2 regions of the Pseudomonas sp. JDS28PS106 genome follow, and region 2 is predicted to be linked to the other one. Evidence: predicted binding sites of a transcription regulator. Region 2 holds the regulator's gene; the other holds the start of a gene.
The links. The regulator sigma-54, encoded in region 2, starts transcription at its own class of promoters, with help from an activator protein. The targets are predictions, from matches to a motif close to ANTGGCATNNANNTTGCTNT.
Positions count from the first base shown of each region.

Region 1: nirB (nitrite reductase large subunit NirB) is a predicted target of sigma-54. The motif match lies at 2,039-2,058, and genes of this name have one in related genera.

Region 1 covers NZ_JBAJGT010000001.1:515,094-518,410, forward strand. Annotated here, with positions in the region: gene TRP66_RS02190 (peptidase U32 family protein) at 1-1,339, shown strand, start outside; gene TRP66_RS02195 (GNAT family N-acetyltransferase) at 1,346-1,840, opposite strand; gene nirB (nitrite reductase large subunit NirB) at 2,205-3,317, shown strand, end outside.
Region 2 covers NZ_JBAJGT010000005.1:179,435-182,751, forward strand. Annotated here, with positions in the region: gene lptB (LPS export ABC transporter ATP-binding protein) at 1-724, shown strand, start outside; gene TRP66_RS10155 (RNA polymerase factor sigma-54) at 893-2,389, shown strand; gene hpf (ribosome hibernation-promoting factor, HPF/YfiA family) at 2,463-2,771, shown strand; gene ptsN (PTS IIA-like nitrogen regulatory protein PtsN) at 2,785-3,249, shown strand; gene rapZ (RNase adapter RapZ) at 3,252-3,317, shown strand, end outside.

The sequences.
Region 1 (3,317 bases), on a different contig from region 2:
CAACCAGAGCGCCAACCTGCGCGCACTGGTGGAAGCCGGCGTGCGTTCGTTCAAGATCGAAGGCCGCTACAAGGATGTGAGCTACGTGAAGAACATCACGGCTTACTACCGTCAGCGCCTCGACGAAATTCTGGAAGATCGTCCGGATCTGGCCCGTGCTTCCAGCGGCCGCACCGCGCATTTCTTCGTACCGGACCCGGAAAAGACCTTTCACCGCGGCAGCACCGACTATTTCGTCAGTGAACGCAAAATCGACATCGGCGCCTTCGATACTCCGACGTTCACCGGCCTGCCGGTGGGCAGCGTCGAGAAGCTGGGCAAGCGCGATCTGATTGCCGTGACCCACGAGCCGTTGTCCAACGGCGACGGCCTCAACGTGCTGATCAAGCGTGAAGTCGTCGGCTTCCGGGCCAACGTCGCCGAACTCAAGGGCGAATTCGAAGAAGACGGCGAGAAGCGCTGGCGCTACAGGGTCGAGCCCAACGAGATGCCGGCCGCGCTGTCGCGCCTGCGCCCCAACCATCCGCTGAACCGTAACCTGGATCACAATTGGCAGCAGGCGCTGTTGCGCACGTCCGCCGAACGCCGCATCGGTATCCAGTGGCATGCCGTGCTGCGCGAAGACCGCCTGAGCCTGACCGCGACCAGCGAGGAAGGCGTGAGCGTTGCCGTGCAGCTGGAAGGTCCGTTCGGTGCCGCCAACAAGCCCGAGCAGGCGTTGGATCAGTTGCGCGACCTGCTGACTCAGCTGGGGACCACCATTTATCACGCCCACGATGTGAAGCTGGATGCGCCGCAGGCGTTCTTCATCCCCAATTCACAGCTCAAGGCCCTGCGCCGTGATGCCGTGGAAGCGCTGACCGAGGCTCGTATCGCCGCGCACCCGCGGGGCGGCCGCAAGGCTGAAACCACACCGCCGCCGGTCTATCCCGAGTCGCACCTGTCGTTTCTGGCCAACGTCTATAACCAGAAAGCGCGGGACTTCTACCATCGCCATGGCGTGCAGTTGATCGACGCGGCCTACGAGGCGCACCAGGAGACCGGCGAAGTGCCGGTCATGATCACCAAGCACTGCCTGCGTTTCTCGTTCAACCTGTGCCCCAAGCAGGCCAAGGGCGTGACCGGCGTGCGGACCAAAGTGGCGCCAATGCAGCTTATCCAGGGTGATGAAGTGCTGACCCTCAAGTTCGACTGCAAGCCTTGCGAAATGCATGTGGTCGGCAAGATGAAGGGCCACATTCTGGACCTGCCGCTGCCGGGCAGCGCGTCGGCGCCGGTGGTCGGGCATATCACGCCGCAGGACTTGCTCAAGACCGCCCGCCAGCGCACCCCGCGCTGACTCCTGTCAGCAGAGCACGCACTGCATGTGCGTGGTCTGCCAGACCGGGTCGGATTCGACGTCGACGATCCCGAACCCCTGTTTCTGCCAGAAGCCGATCGCGCCTGGCAGGAACGGGTGCGTATGCAGATAGAGCGCCTCGACCCTGTCTTCCAGCGCCTGCCGCCTGAGCGCGTCATACAACTGCCCCGCCAATCCTGCGCCCCGGTGATCGTGAGCGACGAACAGCCGCACGATTTCAACCGTGCGCCTGCCCCGATAATCCAGCTGTGGGAAGCGATGGTCGTACGGCAGATAGCCGATGGCCGCGACGATCCGCTCGCCCTCCTTGGCAATCAGAAACCGACCGCCCTGCCCTGACAGGTAAACCTGTTCGAACCGGGCCAGATCGCTCGGCACGGCGCGCGGGTCGAGCATGGGAAAGATTTCGGCGCGGGCGCGCATGACGAAATCGAGGGTCTGAGGGATGTCGGTAGACGTGACTTCAGAGATGGAGATCATGGAAAACGGCCTGGTTGATCGTAGGCACGCGGCTATAGGATGCCGCCTATTGGCTCCTGCAGCGTGCACGGCATTAAAGCGTAATCGGTGCATACGCACCAATCCAAGGCAAGACAGCGCCGCGTGCCCGAACCTGCCAACGCTCGTCGATCGGCCTGCGACCCCCGGCACACAAGCCCTGCAGCCAGATGATCGCAAGCTGGCACAGGCTCTGCATTACTCAGGCAAAGGCCGCACCGGGCAACGACGCTCGATTTGCAGCCACCCTATATAAGAGAACAGGCAAAGGCGCCTGGAACCGAAAGGTTCCGGGCGCCTTTTTTTTGCTCCACGAAAACCTGATGGGCCTCGGCCGGGACTTGCTATGAACACCACAGTCTTCCCCCACAACGAACTGCAAACCCTGATCGTCGTCGGCAATGGCATGGTCGGTCACCATTGTGTCGAGCAACTGATCGCCGGCGGAGCGTTGCAGCGCTACCGCATTCACGTCTTTGGTGAAGAGGCGCAACGCGCCTATGACCGCGTGCATCTGTCCGAATACTTTACCGGACGCGATGCCGAGTCCCTGGCGATGAGCGAGATGTCGCTCTACGAGCAGCCTGGGCTGAGCCTGCATCTGGGCGTGCCCGTTCTGGAAATCGATCGCGGCCGGCGGGAAATCATCACCGCTCAGGGCTGCTTCGCCTACGACAAGCTGGTGCTGGCGACCGGTTCTTATCCCTTCGTGCCGCCCATCGAAGGCGCCGAGGGCAATTCGCGGCTGGTGTATCGCACTCTCGAAGACCTGGATGACATTCGCCGCGCGGCCACCCGCGCGCGGCGTGGCGTGGTGGTCGGCGGCGGGCTGCTGGGACTGGAAGCGGCCAACGCCCTCAAATCGCTGGGACTGGAAGCGCACGTCGTGGAATTCGCCCCGCGCCTGATGCCGGTCCAGCTCGACGAGCCGGGCGGCGCGGCCCTCAAGGCCCGTATCGAAGCGCTGGGTGTGGGCGTGCATTTGTCTCGCGCCACCCAATCGATCAGCGATGGGCGCGAATACCGCTATCGCATGAACTTCGCCAACGACGAGTTCCTGGAAACCGACCTGATCGTGTTTTCCGCCGGCATTCGTCCCCAGGATGCGTTGGCGCGCCAGAGTGAACTGGAACTCGGCCCACGCGGCGGCATCGCCATCGACGAACATTGCCGCACCAGCGACCCCGATATCTATGCCATCGGCGAGTGCGCAGCCTGGAACGGCAGCGTGTTCGGGCTGGTCGCTCCCGGTTACCAGATGGCGCGCGGCGTCGCCGCCCAGCTGTGCGGGCAAGATGCGCAACCCTTCTTCGGCGCCGACATGTCCACCAAGCTCAAGCTGCTGGGCGTCGACGTCGGCTCCATCGGCGATGCCCATGGCGCGTTGGCCGGCGCGGTCAGCTATCGCTACATCGACGAAGCCACCTCCAGCTATCGCCGCCTGGTGGTATCGGCGGAC
Region 2 (3,317 bases):
GGCGACGCTTAAAGCCCAGCATCTGGCCAAGAGCTACAAGAGCCGCCAGGTCGTGCGCGATGTGAGCCTGTCCATCGAAAGCGGTCAGATCGTCGGCCTGCTCGGCCCCAACGGCGCCGGCAAGACCACCTGCTTCTACATGATCGTCGGACTGGTGCAGGCGGATCAGGGCCGCGTCCTGATCGACGACCTGGACGTCAGTCATCAGCCCATGCACGGCCGCGCTCGCGCCGGCATTGGCTATCTGCCTCAGGAAGCCTCCATCTTCCGCAAGCTGTCGGTGGCGGACAACATCATGGCGATTCTCGAGACCCGCAAGGAGCTCGATACCGCCGCGCGCCGCAAGGAGCTGGAAAGCCTGTTGCAGGAATTCCACATCACGCACATCCGCGACAACCTCGGCATGAGCCTGTCCGGCGGCGAGCGTCGCCGGGTCGAGATCGCGCGGGCGCTGGCTACCGCACCAAAATTCATCCTGCTGGACGAACCGTTCGCGGGCGTCGATCCGATCTCGGTCGGCGACATCAAACAGATCATCCACCACCTCAAGGCCAAGGGGATCGGCGTGCTGATCACCGACCACAACGTCCGTGAAACCCTGGATATCTGCGAAACCGCCTACATCGTCAACGACGGACAGCTGATCGCCGAAGGCAATGCCGAAACCATTCTGGCCAACCAGCTGGTGAAAGAGGTTTACCTCGGCCACGAATTCCGTCTGTAACAGCTCTGGAGTGCCCTTCTCGCTTGAGGGGCTTGACAACTTTTTATTTGTCACGACGCTCTAGGCAAAGCTTTAGGTTTCAGGCATATAATTTGCTTGTGATGGCGCTTCGGCGCTCTGTAGTGGATGGCGCATGTGCGCCGGCGAATAAGGTGTTAAGCCCCTGCCATGAAACCATCGCTAGTCTTGAGAATGGGCCAGCAGCTGACGATGACGCCTCAGCTGCAACAGGCCATCCGCTTGCTCCAGCTGTCGACTCTGGATCTCCAGCAGGAAATCCAGGAGGCGCTGGAATCCAACCCTATGCTGGAACGCCAGGAAGAAGGCGACGATTTCGATACGTCCGATCCACTGGCCGACAATATCGAGCAGGCGCCCGCCGCGGAAATTCCCGAGCCGACCTTCCAGGAGTCCACGACGTCCACCGTGGACAACCTCGAAGACGGTGAATGGAGCGAGCGCATTCCCAACGAGCTGCCGGTCGATACCGCCTGGGAAGACGTCTACCAGACCAGCGCCAGCAGCCTGCCCGGCAACGATGATGACGAGTGGGATTTCACGACCCGCACCTCGGCGGGCGAAAGCCTGCAGAGCCATCTGCTGTGGCAGCTCAACGTCGCGCCCATGTCCGACAAGGACCGGCTGATCGCCGTCACGCTCATCGACTGCATCAATAACCAGGGCTATCTGGACGAAACACTGGATGAAATCGTCGAGTCGTTCGATCCGGAACTGGATGTCGAGCTCGATGAAGTCGAAGCCGTCCTGCATCGCATTCAGCAGTTCGAGCCGGCCGGCATTGGCGCGCGCAATCTGGGCGAGTGCCTGTTGCTGCAACTGCGTCAGCTCCCTGCCAAGACTCGCTGGCTGGCCGAAGCCCAGCGCCTGGTCACCGACTTCATCGATCTTCTGGGCAGTCGCGACTATTCACAGCTGATGCGGCGCATGAAGCTCAAGGAAGACGAGCTTCGCCAGGTCATCGAGCTGGTCCAGAGCCTCAACCCGCGGCCCGGCTCGCAGATCGAGTCGACCGAACCCGAGTACGTCATTCCTGACGTGATCGTGCGCAAGGACAACGAGCGCTGGCTGGTGGAGCTCAATCAGGAGTCGGTGCCCCGGCTGCGAGTCAATCCTCAGTACGCAGGCTTCGTCCGTCGTGCCGACACCAGCGCCGACAACACTTTCATGCGCAATCAGTTGCAGGAGGCTCGCTGGTTCATCAAGAGCCTGCAAAGCCGCAACGAAACTCTCATGAAAGTCGCGACCCAGATCGTCGAGCACCAGCGCGGCTTCCTGGAGTACGGCGATGAAGCCATGAAACCGCTGGTTCTGCATGACATCGCCGAAGCGGTAGGCATGCACGAGTCGACGATTTCGCGCGTCACCACCCAGAAATTCATGCACACGCCCCGGGGCATTTACGAGCTGAAATACTTCTTCTCCAGCCACGTAAGCACTTCCGAGGGAGGCGAATGCTCATCCACGGCGATCCGCGCGATCATCAAGAAACTGGTTGCCGCTGAAAATCAGAAAAAGCCGTTGAGTGATAGCAAGATCGCTGGTTTACTGGAGGCACAAGGCATTCAAGTAGCCCGCCGCACAGTCGCCAAATACCGCGAATCCCTCGGGATCGCACCGTCCAGCGAGCGAAAGCGACTGATGTGATGCAGGCCGCGCCACAGCGTTCCAGCGGCGGGTTCTTCCCGCCTCTATATGCACTGGCAAAGGAGAAAGCTGTATGCAAGTCAACATCAGTGGACACCAACTGGAAGTGACCCAGCCTCTGCGAGAGTACATGGAGCTCAAGCTCCGCAAGCTCGAAGGACATTTCGACAAGATTACCAACGTTCAGGTCATCATGACGGTCGAGAAGCTGAAGCAGAAGGTGGAAGCCACCCTGCACATCCCAGGTGGAGAAGTCGTTGCCAATGCCGAGCACGACGACATGTATGCAGCCATCGACCTGCTGACAGACAAGCTGGACAGACAATTGCTCAAGCATAAGGAAAAGCAGCAGAACATCCTCAAAGGTGCGACCGCTCGCTGACACTACTATTCACATGATCCGACTTGAAAACATACTGACCCCCGGCCGTTCCCTGGTGAACGTGCCGGGAGGCAGCAAAAAGCGTGTCCTCGAAACCATTGCCAACCTGATCGGGCGCGAAGTGCCGGACATGGATTCGCAAACGGTATTCGAAAGCCTCGTAGCCCGTGAAAAGCTCGGTTCCACCGGGTTTGGCAACGGTATCGCCATTCCCCATTGCCGCCTGCCTGACTGCGCCGCACCGGTCAGTGCGGTGATACATCTCGATGCTCCTGTTGAATTCGACGCCATCGATGGAGCGCCGGTCGACCTTCTGTTCGTGCTGCTGGTCCCCCAGGCTGCCACCGATGAGCACCTGGAGCTGCTGCGCCAGATAGCCAGTATGCTCGACCGCGCCGACGTGCGCGACCGCCTACGCAGTGCCCAAAGCGGTGAAACGCTTTATCAAGTGGTGCTGGACGTGCAGAACGGCCGCTGATCATGCGCATGATCATCGTGAGCGGTCGCTCGGGTTCCGGTAAAAGCACCGCGCTGGACGTGCTGGAA